2 regions of the Caballeronia sp. INML2 genome follow, and region 1 is predicted to be linked to the other one. Evidence: riboswitches for the same ligand, from Rfam matches in the RefSeq annotation. Region 1 holds a riboswitch; the other holds the start of a gene.
What was found. A riboswitch is a leader RNA that binds a small molecule or an ion and turns the genes downstream of it on or off. The one in region 1 is predicted to bind cobalamin.
Positions count from the first base shown of each region.

Region 2: another riboswitch for cobalamin. It lies ahead of NCT32_RS03105 (TonB-dependent receptor domain-containing protein); the one in region 1 lies ahead of cobG (precorrin-3B synthase).

Region 1 covers NZ_JALQDH010000049.1:53,239-60,789, reverse strand. The annotation lists gene NCT32_RS18080 (precorrin-2 C(20)-methyltransferase) at 1-570, opposite strand, end outside; gene NCT32_RS18075 (precorrin-8X methylmutase) at 567-1,193, opposite strand; gene cobG (precorrin-3B synthase) at 1,186-2,481, opposite strand; cobalamin riboswitch at 2,515-2,704, opposite strand; gene NCT32_RS18065 (bifunctional cobalt-precorrin-7 (C(5))-methyltransferase/cobalt-precorrin-6B (C(15))-methyltransferase) at 2,781-3,992, shown strand; gene NCT32_RS18060 (cobalt-precorrin-6A reductase) at 4,011-4,769, shown strand; gene cobM (precorrin-4 C(11)-methyltransferase) at 4,766-5,491, shown strand; gene NCT32_RS18050 (DUF4186 domain-containing protein) at 5,499-5,903, shown strand; gene NCT32_RS18045 (TerC family protein) at 6,011-6,760, opposite strand; gene NCT32_RS18040 (OpgC domain-containing protein) at 7,052-7,551, shown strand, end outside.
Region 2 covers NZ_JALQDH010000010.1:51,794-59,344, reverse strand. The annotation lists gene cobT (nicotinate-nucleotide--dimethylbenzimidazole phosphoribosyltransferase) at 1-689, opposite strand, end outside; gene NCT32_RS03115 (ABC transporter ATP-binding protein) at 701-1,477, opposite strand; gene NCT32_RS03110 (iron ABC transporter permease) at 1,474-2,472, opposite strand; gene NCT32_RS03105 (TonB-dependent receptor domain-containing protein) at 2,508-4,382, opposite strand; cobalamin riboswitch at 4,462-4,787, opposite strand; gene NCT32_RS03100 (hypothetical protein) at 5,046-5,414, shown strand; gene NCT32_RS03095 (cell division protein ZapA) at 5,411-5,725, shown strand; RNA gene ssrS (6S RNA) at 5,831-6,012, shown strand; gene NCT32_RS03085 (EVE domain-containing protein) at 6,084-6,542, shown strand; gene NCT32_RS03080 (SIMPL domain-containing protein) at 6,619-7,350, shown strand; gene lgt (prolipoprotein diacylglyceryl transferase) at 7,380-7,551, opposite strand, start outside.

The DNA.
Region 1 (7,551 bases):
CACCTTCTCGAAGTTGCGGCCGAGCTTCATGATGACGGCCGCGTCCGCCGCTTCGAGACGGCGCTTCAGATCGTCTTCCGGCAACACGCCCGACAGCACCGAGAGACTCTGGTTGCGATACACGAGCGGCACGCCCAGCACCGCGACGCCGCCGAGCATCGAGCATACGCCGGGCACCACATGCGCATCGAAGCGTCCGGCGAGACGGTCGTGCAGATACATGTACGAGCCGTAGAAGAACGGATCGCCTTCGCAGATCACCGCGACATCGCGCCCGGCTTCGAGATGACCGGAGATCGTGAGCGCGGCTTCGTCGTAGAACGCGCTGATGATCGTCTCGTAGCAGAGCGGCGGTTCGAGCGCCTCGGTCGTCACCGGATAGACGAGCGGCAGCCGCGTCTGCGTATCGTCGAGATGCGATTCGATGATGCCGAACGCATTGCCCTTCTTGCCCTTCGCGACGAAATAAGCGACTACGGGAGCTGACTTGAGCAAGCGCAGCGCCTTCAGCGTGATCAGCTCGGGATCGCCCGGGCCGACGCCCAATCCAAAGAGATGCCCGCGCATCATTCGGCCTCCGAAGCAAGTGCGTTCGCCGCCGCTGCCGCCATCGCGCTGCCGCCGCGGCGGCCGAGCAGGGCGACGAAGGGCACGCCGCGGCTATCGGCGGCGAGCATCGCCTTGGATTCCGCCGCGCCGATGAAACCGACCGGAAAGCCCAGGATGAGCGCGGGTTTCGGTGCGCCGGCATCGAGCATGTCGAGCAGATGAAAGAGCGCGGTGGGCGCATTGCCGATCGCCACGATCGCGCCTTCGAGATGCGGCCGCCACAACTCGAGCGCGGCGGCCGAGCGCGTGTTGTTCATCGCGCGGGCGCGTTCGGGAACCGATGGATCGCTCAACGTGCAGACGACACGGTTATCGGCGGGAAGCCGCGCGCGCGTGATGCCTTCGGCGACCATGCGCGCATCGCACAGGATCGGCGCGCCGGTTGCGAGCGCGCGTCGGCCGGCGATGCCCGCACCGCAAGAGAAGCGCAGATCGCTCACGATATCGACCATGCCGCACGCATGGATCAGGCGCACCGCGAGCTTTTCAAGATCGGCGGGAATGGCGGCGAGGTCGGCTTCGGCGCGGATCGTCGCAAAGGACTGGCGATAAATCTCCGCTCCGTCGCGGATGTAGTCAGGCATCGGCATGGCTCCGGGCGAGCCGTCCGGCCGCCTCTTCGATGGTCAGATCGTGCGCAACGGTTCGTGCGCCGCGATGTAGGTCATAGCGCCCCGGCGCGACTGCATAGAGCGTCACCGGGACCGGATGCGCCGCCGCGCACGAACGCTCGCAGCCGCTCAGATGCACTTCGCCTTCATCCGAAGGCAGAAGCGAAGCGAGGCGATGCGCGTCCGCTTTGGTGTCGGCGCGGCTTTTCGCGCAGCCTTCGGAGCCCGCGCACGCGATGAGGCGCGCGAGCGGTTCGCGCGGGTCGATCGCAAGGCCGAGCGCGTGAAGGCGCTGCAGTACGTCATGCGCGTCATGCGCAGCGATGCCGGGTATCAGCACGCTTTGCCACGGCGTCATCGTCAGGCGGCCTTCGGCTTGCGTGTCGGCGATATCGGCGAGGGCTTCGAGCGTGGTCGCGTCGAGGCGTCCGAGGGGTGTTTGCGCGCCTGCGTACCACGTCGCGCGAAACGGCTCCGCGTGGGCGCCGAGGCGCAGCGATGCATCGGCGGGTCCGCGTCGCCAGTTCTGAACGGCTGCATCGACATCGAATGCTTCGAGAAAGCGCGCGACGCCGATACGCGCGAGCAGATCGCGCATACGATGCTCTTCTGGCGTGGCCAGCGCGAGAAACCTGCGCAGCACGCCCGACACGAACGTCACCACATCGCTGCGATGAATCGCGCCGGACGGACGCTGCCGCATCGTGCCCGCGAAGCCGAACGCGAAGCGCGCGCCATCGTCGATTGCGCAAAGCCACAGGTCGTGTGGATGATCGAGCATCGCGAGGCGCTCGCCGGCATCGAGTTGCAGCGCGAACTTGGGCGAGAGCGCATGAAGCGATGCGTCGGCCTGCATCGCGTCGATGATCCGATCGGCGAGCGCGCGCGTGTCGTCGCTCGCGAGCGGACTGAGCATCACGTTGCGGATGTCGTCGGCGCCGGCCGTCGAGGGGCCGAGGCCCGCCTCGAGCGCAATGTCGATCAGCGCGGCGTGGGCGTCGTCGCGGATGCCGCGCAACTGCAGATTCGCGCGATTGGTCACCTCGATCACGCCGGAGCCGCATTCGCGCGCCGCCCGCGCAACGGCCCGCGCCGCGTGCGCGCTCGACACGCCGCCCGCCAGTCGCAGGCGCGCGAGGCCGCCGTCCCGCGCGGGCACGATGCGCATCAGGCCCGGGCACGCAAAAGCGCGCGGCGCGGTCGTGAGCGATGAGCGGTCGAATGAAGTCAAAAGCGTGACCCGTTGGGCTTCGCGCGTCATGAGCGAACCGGTACACCCCGCCCGGTCGGCGTCGCGCGAATGCGGTGAGTCGGCAGGTCTCTTGGCTGGCAGGTCTTCATTCGCGCCGGCCTTCCCGGTAGAAACCAGTGGCAGTGGAGCGCGGACTCGCTGCGTACAATTGCGGGGGCAGCCACAGTTTTCTGTGTTCCCTCTTAGGCCCTGGGTCTCTTCGACTCCGGGCACCGACGGACCTGTATTATGCCCGCTTTTATCGACCATCCAGGCGCTTCAGGGCCGCCGCCCGAAGCGCATTCCAAATCGCATGAAGGAGGCCGCGCATGTCGAACTGGCTGACCGTGGTAGGGATCGGCGAAGATGGCTGGCACGGCCTGTCCCGCGTCGCGCGCCGCGCGCTGCTCGACGCCCAGTCGATTCACGGCGGCGAGCGCCATCTCGCGTTGCTGCCGGCGCGCATTGCCGCGAGCCGTGTGCCGTGGCCTAAACCCTTTTCACTCGACGCCGTGCTCGCCGGACGCGGCGACGGCAAGACCCGCATATGCGTGCTCGCGAGCGGCGATCCGATGTGCTTTGGCGTCGGCGCGACGCTCGCGCGTGAAGTCGCCAACGGCGAAATGCGCGTCATTCCCGCGCCGTCGTCGCTGTCGTTCGCGGCGGCGCGTTTGCACTGGGCGCTGCAGGATGCCGTGTGCGTATCGCTTGTCGGGCGGCCGGTCGCGTCGCTGCTCGCGAGCCTGCATCGCGGCGTGCGTCTGCTCGTGCTGAGCGCCGACGGCGCGACGCCCGCCGCCGTGGCCGCGCTCCTGACCGCGCATGGCTTCGGCGCGAGCCGCATGACCGTCTTCGAGCATCTGGGCGGGGACGAGGAGCGCCGCATCGACGAACGTGCCGACGACTGGCGCGAGCCCCTCGTCGCCGCGCTCAATCTCGTCGCGATCGAATGCCGCACGCACGCCGGGCACGCGGGTCCGCCGCTCACGCCGGGCCTGCCCGACGACGCTTATCGTCACGACGGCCAGCTCACGAAGCGCGACGTGCGTGCCGTGACGCTCGCGCGCCTCGCGCCGCAACCGGGCGAACTCTTGTGGGATGTCGGCGCGGGTTGCGGCTCGATCGGTATCGAATGGATGCGCGCGCATGGCGCGTGCCGCGCGATTGCGATCGAAGCGAACGAAAGCCGGCAGCGTCTCATCGAGCACAACCGCGACGCGCTCGGCGTGCCCGCGCTGCAGCTCGTGAAGGGCGAGGCGCCCGACGCGCTCGACGGCCTGCCCGCGCCTGACGCCGTATTCATCGGCGGGGGATTGACGGTGCCGGGCGTGCTCGATGCGTGCTGGGCGCGCCTGCGTCAGGGCGGGCGGCTCGTCGCCAATGCAGTGACGCTGCAAAGCGAGGCGGCGCTCGTCGAATGGCGCGGGCGGCATGGCGGCGAGCTGACGCGCATCGGTGTCGCGCAGGCGGAGCCGCTCGGCAGCTTCGATACGTGGCGTCAGGCGCTGCCGATCACGCTGTTGCATGCGAGCAAGCCGTGACGAGTCATGCGTAAGGAAATGCCGGGAAACTCGAAGCGCGTGCTGCTGCTCGGCGGCACCGGCGACGCGCTCGCCATCGCGCGCGAACTGCCCGCCGCGCATGTCTACAGTCTCGCGGGCCTCGGGCGCGTGCCGGGCGACCTGACGTGCACGGTGCGCGTCGGCGGCTTCGGCGGCATCGACGGACTTGCCCGCTATCTGCGCGCGGAGAACATCGCGCTCGTCGTCGATGCGACGCATCCGTATGCCGCGCAGATGAGCCGTCACGCGCACGCCGCCTGTGCGCTCGCGGACGTGCCGCTCTGGGCGGTGCGACGTCCCGCGTGGCAGCCGCAGCCGGGCGACGACTGGCGCGATGCCGCCGACTGGCGCGAAATCGTGGCGCGTATCGCGGCATTTCAACGGCCGCTTTTCACGCTCGGGCGCGAGGCGCTCGCGCATCTGCATGAAATTCCCGCGTCGCAGCGCTGGACGGTTCGCTGTCTCGAAGCGCATCCGGGCAACGAACGCGCGAAGATCATCGACGCGCGCGGCCCGTTCGATCTCGAAGGCGAGCGCGCGCTGTTCGACGCGGCGGGCGTCGATGTGGTCGTCAGCAAGAACAGCGGCGGCCGCGCGACCGAAGCGAAGCTCGCCGTCGCGCGCGAACGCGGCTTGCCGGTCGTGATGCTCACGCGGCCGTCGCTGCCGGACGCGCACAGAACGTTCGACGACGCCGCGAGCGCGCGCGACGCGCTGCTGCGCTGGCTCGACTCAATCGACACATCGGAAACATGACGATCTATTTCATCGGCGCGGGGCCGGGCGATCCCGAACTCATCACCGTCAAGGGACAGCGGCTCATCCGCACGTGTCCCGTGATTCTCTATGCCGGCTCGCTCGTGCCGAAGGACGTGCTCGACGGGCATCGCGCGGCGAAGTGCATCGACACGGCCGAGCTCGACCTCGACGCCATCGTCGCGCTGTTGCAGGACGCGCACGCGAACGGGCAGGACGTGGCGCGCGTGCATTCCGGCGATCCGTCGCTCTACGGCGCGATCGGCGAGCAGATCCGCCGGCTCGACGCGCTCGCGATTCCCTACGAAGTCGTGCCGGGCGTGACGGCGACGGCGGCATCGGCGGCGGCGCTGAAGCGGGAACTGACGTTGCCGGGCATCTCGCAGACCGTGATCCTCACGCGCTACGCGACGAAAACGTCGATGCCGGAAGGGGAAAGTCTCGCGGATCTCGCACGTCATCGCGCGACCCTCGCGATCCATCTCGGCGTGCGGCATATCGAGCGCATCGTCGCGGACCTGGTGCCGCACTACGGCGCGGATTGTCCGGTGGCGGTCGTGTTTCGCGCGAGCTGGCCGGACGAGACGCGCATCGAAGGAACGCTCGCGGAGATTGCGTCGAAAGTACGTGCGGCGGGCGTGGAGCGCACGGCGATGATTCTCGTCGGCCGCGTGCTGGCCGCCGACGGCTTCGCGGATTCGACGCTCTACGCGAAGGACTGATCACGCCATGCGCGACCTCGACACCGTGTTCGACGCGCTCGCGAAATCGGCTTTCCGGCGGCGTTTCGCGCTCGGCGTGCGCGAGGGGAAATATCTGCGGGAAAAGGGCGTCGACACGGTGATCGCGCAGGCGCATGAGTTGATCGGCAAGCGGCTCGCGCCGCAAGCGCCGTTGAACGACGGCAAGCAGACGCCGTTTCGCGGGCATCCGGTGTTCATCGCGCAGCACGCGACGGCGACGTGCTGCCGTACGTGCCTCGCCAAGTGGCACGGCATCGCGGCAGGCAAGGCGCTCGACGACGCCGGGCGACAACATGTCGTCGATGCGATCGCGCGCTGGCTGCGCGCGCAACCGCTGCCGGCTGCGAAGGACGCCGCGCCCGACAATCCGCAGCGCGAATTACCTTTCTGATGCGCCGTTCAGCGTGACTCGTCCGGCGGGCAGGACGATGGCGCAACAGGCGCTCCCGCGCACGGCGCCGGGTGAGCGCTAGCCGCGTTCGCGAGCAAGGGCGCCGTTCATCGCGGGCCCGGGGCTCGTCGTCCCCTCGCCCGGCGAGACAGCATGTTCAGCCCCTCGACCAGCGCCGAGAACGCCATCGCCGCGTAGATGTAGCCCTTCGGCACATGCGTGCCGAATCCTTCGGCGATCAGCGTCATCCCGATTACGAGCAGGAAGCCGAGCGCGAGCATCACGATCGTCGGATTGCGCTCGATGAAGCGCGACAGCGGGCCTGCGGCGAAGAGCATCACGGTCACGGCGGCGATCACCGCGACGAACATGATCGGAATGTGCTCGGTCATGCCGACCGCGGTCACGATGCTGTCGATGGAAAACACGAGGTCGAGCAGCAGGATCTGGCCGATCGCCGACAGCGGCGTCAGCGACTTGGCCGATTCGGCGCCGGCATGACCGTCGTCGTCGTGCGTAACGTGGTGATGGACTTCGGTCGTCGCCTTCCAGACGAGAAACGCGCCGCCCGCGATGAGAATCAGGTCTCGCCATGAGAAGCCGTGACCGAACGCTTCGAAGATGGGCGTTGTGAGCCGCACGATCAGCGCGACGGTGCCGAGCAGCCCGAGCCGCATGACGAGCGCGAGCGCGATGCCGATGCGCTGCGTGCGCTCCCGGTGCGCCGCAGGCAGCTTGTTGGTCAGGATGGAAATGAAGATCAGGTTGTCGATGCCGAGCACGACTTCCATGACGACGAGCGTTGCGAGCGCGGCCCAGGCGGCGGGATCGGCGAGAAGGGCGACGAGATAGTCCATGGTCCGGGGAATGATTCGACAGGTGAGGGCGAGATATTAGCCTGATCGCCGCCGATAGTGAAAGGAACTTGAAAACTTCATGCAAATCGTGATGCTCAAGCCGCGGTGACAAGCCCACCCGTCGTCGCGCTGTGGTCGTTATCGGTCGCAAATACCGGAATTAAAACGATTATTTGCGCCTGTTCTGATGATGCGCCGCCGCATTTACGGGTAAACTCCTATGCTTTCGTGCCGCGTGTCCGTGGCCGCCGTCCAACTTCCTGTCGCCAGGACACACCGAACTCAAGCCGCATGCAGGGAAAATCACAACGTCTCGTCGAGCTGGACTTCTTCCGCGGACTGGTGTTGCTCATCATCGTCGTCGATCATATCGGCGGCAGCATGGTGTCGCGCTTCACGCTTCATTCGTTCGCGCTGAACGACGCCGCCGAAGTCTTCGTGTTCCTCGGCGGTTTCGCCACGGCGACGGCGTATGGGTCGCTCGCGCAGCGACGCTCCGAAAGCGTGGCCCGCGTGCGCTTCCTCAAACGCGCGTTCGAGCTTTATCGCGCGTTTCTGGTCACCGCCTCGCTGATGCTCGTCGCGTCCTTCCTGCTGCGGCCGTTTTTCGGCCACGCGCCGAATCTCGCGCTGCATGACCTCGACAGCCTGATGTCGCAGCCGCTTTCGTCGATCGCGCAGATTCTCACATTCGAGCGCCAGCCGTATCTTGCCGCCGTTCTGCCGATGTACGCGCTCTTCGCGCTCGCCGTGCCGCTCATGCTGCCGCTCGCGCGCAGCAAGCCCTGGCT
Region 2 (7,551 bases), on a different contig from region 1:
ATCGCATCGCCTTCGCGATGCAGCGCGAGCGCGCGGCCGAGCACATCGCGCTTGTGCGCGAGGCCATGGTCGTCGAGACCCGTGCCGCGGCCGACGCACTCGCCGATCGGCAGATCGCACAAGCGGCTCATCAGACACGCCGCCGCCGATGTATTCGCGATGCCCATCTCGCCGAAGCCGATCACGTTCGTGCCGAGCGACGCGTGATGCCGCACGCGCGCCGCGCCGCGCGCGATGCCTTCGAGCGCGGTCTCGCGCGACATCGCGGGCTCCCGCGCGAAGTTGCGCGTGCCGAGTCCCAGCGACAGGCGTTCGTACCCGTGGTCGATGGGAATCGGCGTCGCGACACCCGCATCGACGACTTCGAGCGACATGCCGACCGAGCGCGACAACGCGTTGATCGCCGCGCCGCCGCTCAAGAAATTCGCGACCATCTGCGCCGTCACTTCCTGCGGATACGAACTCACGCCCTCCTTCGCGATGCCGTGATCGCCGGCGAAGACGATCATCGCGGGACGCTCGATGCGCGGCCTGGTCGCGCGCTGGATCAGGCCCATTTGCAGCGCGAGGGATTCGAGCCGCCCGAGACTGCCGGGCGGCTTCGTCTTCATGTCGATGACGCGGCGCAGTTCGGCTTCGAGTGCGCGGTCGAGTGCGCGGGGCAGCGGGATGTCGTTGAACGAGGACATCGAAATTCCTTTCAGGGGCGATGAATGGAAGGCACGAGCGCTTCATGCTCGCCGTCGCGGATGAGCGCGAGCGGATAGCCGAATGCCGCGCCCGCGCGTTCGGGCGTGAGGACGTCGGCGACGAGGCCCGCGTGAGCGGCGCCGTTGCCGTCGAGCAGGAGCGCATGCGTCGCGAAACGGCGCGCAAGGTTCAGATCGTGGCACGAGAAGATTACGGTGCGCTTGTGCTCGCGCGCGGTGTCGCACAACGTATGCAGGCAGTCGATCTGATGACGCAGGTCGAGATGCGAAAGCGGTTCGTCGAGCAACAGGCACGGTGCGTTCTGGCACAGCACGGCAGCCAAGGCAACGCGCTGGCGTTCGCCACCCGAGAGCGTCAGCACGTCGCGCGAGGCGAAGGACGCGAGGCCGAGCGTGTCGAGCGCGGCGCGCGCGGCGCTGCGGTCGTCTTCGTTCTCCCAACCCCAGCCGGTGAGATAGGGAAAGCGGTTGAGCAATACGGTGTCGAGCACGGTCGCGCTGAAGGCGTCGTGCATGGCTTGGGGCATCAGCGCGCGCGCGCGTGCGAGGTCCGCCGCGCGCCATGACGCGAGTGCGCGGCCATCGAGCGACACGCGGCCTGACGCCGGTTTCGAGAGACCCGCGAGCACGTTGATGAGCGTCGTCTTGCCCGCGCCGTTCGGCCCGGCGATGCACCATACTTCGCCCGTCGATATCGTCTGCGTGAGACCGCCGATGAGCGTGCGCGCGCCCGCGCGAATCACGACGGCATCGAGTTGCAAGGTCATCGCGCTCTCCGCAAGAGCATCCACAGGAACATCGGCACGCCGATCAGCGCCGTGACGACGCCCACCGGCAACTGCGCGGGCGCGATCACGGTGCGCGCGGCCAGATCGGCGGCCATCACGGCGAGGCCGCCCGCGAGCGCGGCGGCGGGCACGAGCATGCGCTGATCGTTGCCGAACGCGAGGCGCAGCAGATGCGGCACGACGAGGCCGACGAAGCCGATGGTTCCCGCCGTCGTCACCGCAGCCGCCGCGGCGATCGACGCGACGAGATACACACGCAGGCGCAATCGTTCGACCGGCACGCCGAGCGCACGCGCGGTGGCATCGCCGCGCAGAAGCACGTTCAATTGCGGCGCGACAGGAACGATGGCGACGAGCGCGACAGCGAGCGCAATCAACGCAGGCCACGGCGCAGCCGCGCCATTGAGATCGCCCGTCAGCCAGAAGATCATGCCGCGCAGCCGGTTCTCGGGCGCGATGCTCAGCATCAGCGTGATCAGCGCGCCCCATCCCGATGCGATCACGACGCCCGTGAGCAATAGTCGCGGCGACGCATCCTGAGCGCTCTGCCTGAGATCCTTGCGCGCGAGTCCGAGCACGACGACGATCGATGCGAACGCGCCCGCGCACGCCGCGATATCGACGCCCCACCACGGCACCGATGCGAGCATCGCGGCAAGCGCGAACGTCGCGGCGCCGCCGGATACGCCGAGCACGTACGGCTCCGCGAGCGGATTGCGCAACAGCACTTGCAGCAGCGCACCCGCCATCGCGAGCAGCGCGCCCGATGCGAAGCCCGCGAGCGCGCGCGGCAGCCGCAAGGTGAGCACGATCTCATCGGCGATATCGGGCATCGCGGCGTGCGAGCGAACGAGCGCGCCGAGCGCACGCGACATGGGCAACGCGACACTGCCCATCGCGAGCGACGCGACGAGCACGATGAACGTCGCCACGGCGAGCGCGATCCAGATCGCGGCCGCGCGGCTCGCGTTCATCGCACGCGCACGCTGGAGACACTCAGGCGCGTTGCTCACGACGGATGCCAGCCGAGCGTGATATAGGCGCCGCGCCGCGGCGTGTTGTACGAGTACGCAAGTTCATAGTCCTTGTCGAACAGGTTGTCGATGCGCGCTGTGACGTACCACGACTTCGAGACGTCATAGCGCGCCGAAAGATTCACGATGCCGTAACCCGCGAGCGTCGAATCGTAATCGTGGCGCTCTCCGCTCATGATCCACTCGCCGCCGACGCGCCAGCGCGCGATCGTGCGATGCACCGTGAGCGTCGCGAAATGCCGCGCGCGCCGCGTCAGATCCTCGTGATTCGTCTCGTCGACGGGATTCTGGAACGTGACGCCCGCGCGCACGTCGGTTGCGCCGACATGTCCCGCCCACGATCCCTCGATGCCCTGCACTTTCGCGCGCCCGACGTTCTGCGCGACATAGTAGAACCCGCCGTCGGAAACATAGTCGATCAGATTCGAATAGCGCGTCTGGAACAGCGTCACGCGCATCACGCCGAGCGCATTCGATGCGTACTGCAACGCCGCCTCGACCGAATGGCTGCGCTCCGGCTGGATCGACGGATTGCCGCTGAACGGATAGTAGAGGTCGTCGAAGCTCGGCGCGCGAAACGAAGCCGCATAGCTCGCGCTCGCCTTCCAGTGCGCATCGAAGTGATATGCGTAGCCCAGATAGTAGCTGTTCGCGCCGCCGAAATCGGAATACTGATCGTGCCGCAGATTCGCCTGCAAATCGTTCGCGCCGATGTGCCCCACGTAGCCCGCGAACACCGAATTCACGTGACGATCGGGCGCCGTGAACTGGTCGGAATCGAGCGTCTGATCGAGATGCTCGTAACCGGACAACAGCGTGTGCGCATCGGTGATCCTGAAATCGTTCTGCCACGTGTATTGCCGATTCTCCGAGTCGAAGCGGCTCGTATAGACGCCGTTCTGCTCGATATTCGCGCGATCCTGCCCCTGCGCGACCGTGAAGTGCGTGGTCCAGTTGTCGGTGATCCTGCCATTCGCGAACACCGACGCCGAACGCACGCGATCGTGCGCTTCGTTGATGTCGGATGGCTGGCCGTAGGCATCGTCGAAACTGTCGATGCCGTTCGATTGCATGAAGCGCACGCCCGCATCCCACTTGTCGCTGAACCGGTGGCGCAGCGTCGCCGCGACGCTCTCGTTCAGATAGCCGTTCGCGTTAGGATTCGCGCCGGGCGCGATCGCCGGATCGATCGACGAGAATCCATCGGTCTTTTCGCGTGACACGTTCAGGCTGAAGGTCGTGCGGCCGTCCTTGTCGAGCGCGCCGTTCACGCCCGCCGATTGACGCTGCGTGTGATAGCTGCCGTACTCGGCCTCGAAAGCGAAGCGCGGCGGATGCGGCTCGCCTTCCCTGGTGAAGATCTGCACGACCCCGCCAATCGCATTCGAGCCGTACAACGCCGATACATTGCCGTTCACGACCTCGACGCGCCCGATCTCATCGAGCATCAATTGCGATAGCTGCGCCGCGCCGAGCGACACCGATTCGACGCGCACGCCATCGATCAGAACGAGCGATTGCGACGACGCCGCGCCGCGTATGTAGACGCCCGAATTCGCGCCCGGTCCGCCGTTGCGCGTGACCTGCACGCCGGGCGCGAGCGCGACGAGGCCGAGCGCATCGTCGGCGTTGGCATCGGCGATGTCCTGTTCATCGAACGCCGATGTCTGCGGGATCGATTCGGCGAGCGGCTGCGGCGCGCGCGTCGCGGTGACGACGACTGGGGCAAGCGTTTGCGAGGCGCCGTCGGCGGCGTGCGCCGCGCCGGGGAGCGCCGAGCCGAAGACCGCTGCAACGAGCGCGACATGACGAGTGGGGCCGTTCTTGAGCGCGGCCTGTGGCAATACCATGAGTGAAGTTCCGTTTCGCATGAGCGCGACCCCGCTCCCCGCGAGGACGATGCGCGACGAACGCACTTGCGCATTGAGCGCCGATGCGTCGAACTCTGGCCGGTATCCGGGCTGACGACGGATCGTCTCGCCTTCCCGCGCATCGTGCGCAGTGGCGTCGACACGTTTCTTGCAGTGGATTCGAATAACAAACCCGGTGTGATGAAAATCCACACGTTTGCGCTGCAAAAACGCGCATGAGACGACTTGCAACTTGCGTTGCGGTCGCTTACCGTTGCGGGGGCAGCACAGGTTGGCTCATCCCGGGTGGGTCCCGGTCGGACTTCGGAGACTTCGCTCCCTGTTTCCCGTTTGACTGCATCCGCGAGATCCGCGAATGCGAGCACCAAAAAGTGCGGCAAGTGTAGGAGCGCGGGTTGGGGCCGTCAAGAAAACGGCACGGACAGAGTAGCGCGGCACATGACGAATCGAACGAGAATCGGCCGGCCTGTCCCCACGAGCGATGACCAGCGCTCGCCTTTTCTGCACACGAATGCATGGCGACATGCGCTTGATTCGAAGGATTAAGCGCGAGATCGCATGCTGTTACGTCTCGAAACGAGACAATTATCGGAAGCTCCGTTGAACCGCGCTAAAATGCGAGGTCTTTAGAGGACGCAGCACATGCTCAACGAACTCGAATCACTGTCAGGAAATATCGGCCGGCTGATCCAGATCAGCGAGCGCCACAATCAGGCGCGTCAGGCGCTGCAAGAACAACTCGAACAACTGCGCGCCGACTATGCGAACGTGCAGGCCGAACTTGCGCAAGTGCGTGAAGAGCGCGATACGCTGCAATCCGAACGCGACTCGCTCTCCGCGAAAATCGACGACGCGCAAGTACGCCTCAACGCCATTCTCGAAAAGCTGCCCCGCGCGAAGTCCGCGCAACATGCCGAATCCGACAATCAACTCGATCTCCTCGACGCCGATTCCCGGGAAGCACAGGAAGCGGAATTGCACGGCGAGCATCATCAAGGAGAGAAGGCATGACGACCACGCAGATCGAAGTATCCATTCTCGGGCAGCCGTATCGCCTCGCGTGCTCGCCGGAAACGGAAGGCGCATTGCGCGAAGCCGTCGCGCGCGTCGATGCCGAGATGAACAAGGTGCGTAATGCGAGCAGCGTGCGCGGCACGGATCGCATCGCGGTGATGGCAGCGCTTTCGCTGGCGTCGGAATTGCTTAAGCTGCAGGACAGCGTGCGTCACGGCGAGGCCTTCCCCGCCGAGGAAATCCGCCGCACGATGCATTCGATGAACGAACAACTGGGCGCGGTCATTGCGCAGTATGAAGCGCAGTGAGACGTCTGCGCGCTGAGTCAATCAGCACGCAATATCAATCGAAAAAAGAAACTGCCGATTTGCTCCCGAGAGGCTGCATAAGGCAAACGATTGGTGTAGAGTGACGGTTCCCTGCCTGGTTCGCCAAGGTCATATATTCCTTGAACCAATGCTACATTGGCACGGTTGCGGAACCTTGCAGCACGGGCGCGCGCGTCGCTAGTCCGATGTACCCGAAGTGTTGCTTACCGCGACCAATCTTGAACCCAGGTTCAGGATGCCGGCCTAGCGGCCGTGGCGGGGACCCATTCAAGAAACGGCATCGGTTTTTCCGATGCCGTTTTCATTTGCATCGACGATTTCCGCATAGCGAACCATCATGCGCTACTGGCTGATGAAGTCCGAACCGGACGAAGCGAGCATCGATCACCTCGCGCACGCGCCGAATAAAACCTTGCCGTGGACGGGCGTGCGCAACTATCAGGCGCGCAACTTCATGCGCGATCAGATGCAGCTCGGCGACGGTGTGCTTTTCTATCATTCGAGTTGTCCGGAGCCTGGCATCGCGGGCATCGCGAAAGTGTGCTCGACGGCGTATCCCGATCCCACTCAGTTCGATCCGAAGAGCGATTACTACGATCCCAAGTCCACGCAGGAAACGCCGCGCTGGATGCTCGTCGATGTCGAGTTCGTGAAGAAGACGCCGCTCATTTCTCTCGCCACGTTGCGCGAGCATGAGGCGCTCGCGGACATGCAGGTGCTCGCGCGCGGCAATCGCCTGTCGATCACGCCGGTAACAGAAGCGCAGTGGCGATTTATTACCGAACAACTCGTCTAACAAGGAACTTACGACACGAAGGCCGCGCCTAAATCCCGTCGCGAATCACGCGATATCCCGCGTTCGGAGTCCTTCGATGATCAACAAGAAAACCGCTGCCGCGCTCGCGCTCCTCGCGATGTCGGGCGCAGCGTTCACGCTTTCCCAAACGGCCGCCGCGCAAACGGTCATCACGCAGCCGCAGCCTTCAGGCGTGCTTTCTCTTTCGGCACAGGCAAGCGCGCAAGTGCCGCAGGATGTCGTCAACATCACGCTCTTCTACGAGCAGGAAGCGGCCGATCCCTCGTCTCTCACCAGTACGCTCAATCAGCGCGCCGAGGCCGCCTTGCGCGAAGCGAGGGGCGTCGACGGCGTGACCGCGAAGAGCGGCTCATTCACCGTGTATCCGGCAACGGACCGTGACGGCAAGATCTCCGCATGGCGAGGCCGCACGGAAGTCGTGCTCGAATCGCATGACTTCGCGGCGGCGTCGAAGCTCGCGGGCAAGATGAGCTCGTCGATGCAGGTAGGCAGCGTCGCGTTCTCGCTGTCGCCCGAGGCGCAGCGCGCGGCCGAGCAGAAGCTCGTCACGCAAGCCATCGATTCGTTCCGCAAGCAGGCGCAAGCCGCCGCGCAAGGGTTCGGCTACAGCAATTACACGATTCGGGAAGTGAACGTCGGACATAGCGGCGTTCAGCCGCGCCCGGTCATGATGATGCAATCGCGCGCGATGAGCGCCGATGCGAAGATGGCCGCCCCCATCGCGATGGAAGCCGGCACGACGACAGTGACCGTCGACGTCTCCGGTTCGGTGCAGATGGGGCGTTGAACGATGCGGGGCGTGCTGCCCCGCAAAGCTCAGGCTTTCGCGGATTCGGGCGGCAGGCGCAGATTGCGCTTGTACGCCCACACCATCACCAGCACGCCCACGATGATCATCGGCAGCGAGAGCCATTGGCCCATCGAGAGGCCGAGCGCGAGAAGGCCGAGATAGTCGTCCGGCTCACGCGCGAATTCCACAGTGAAGCGC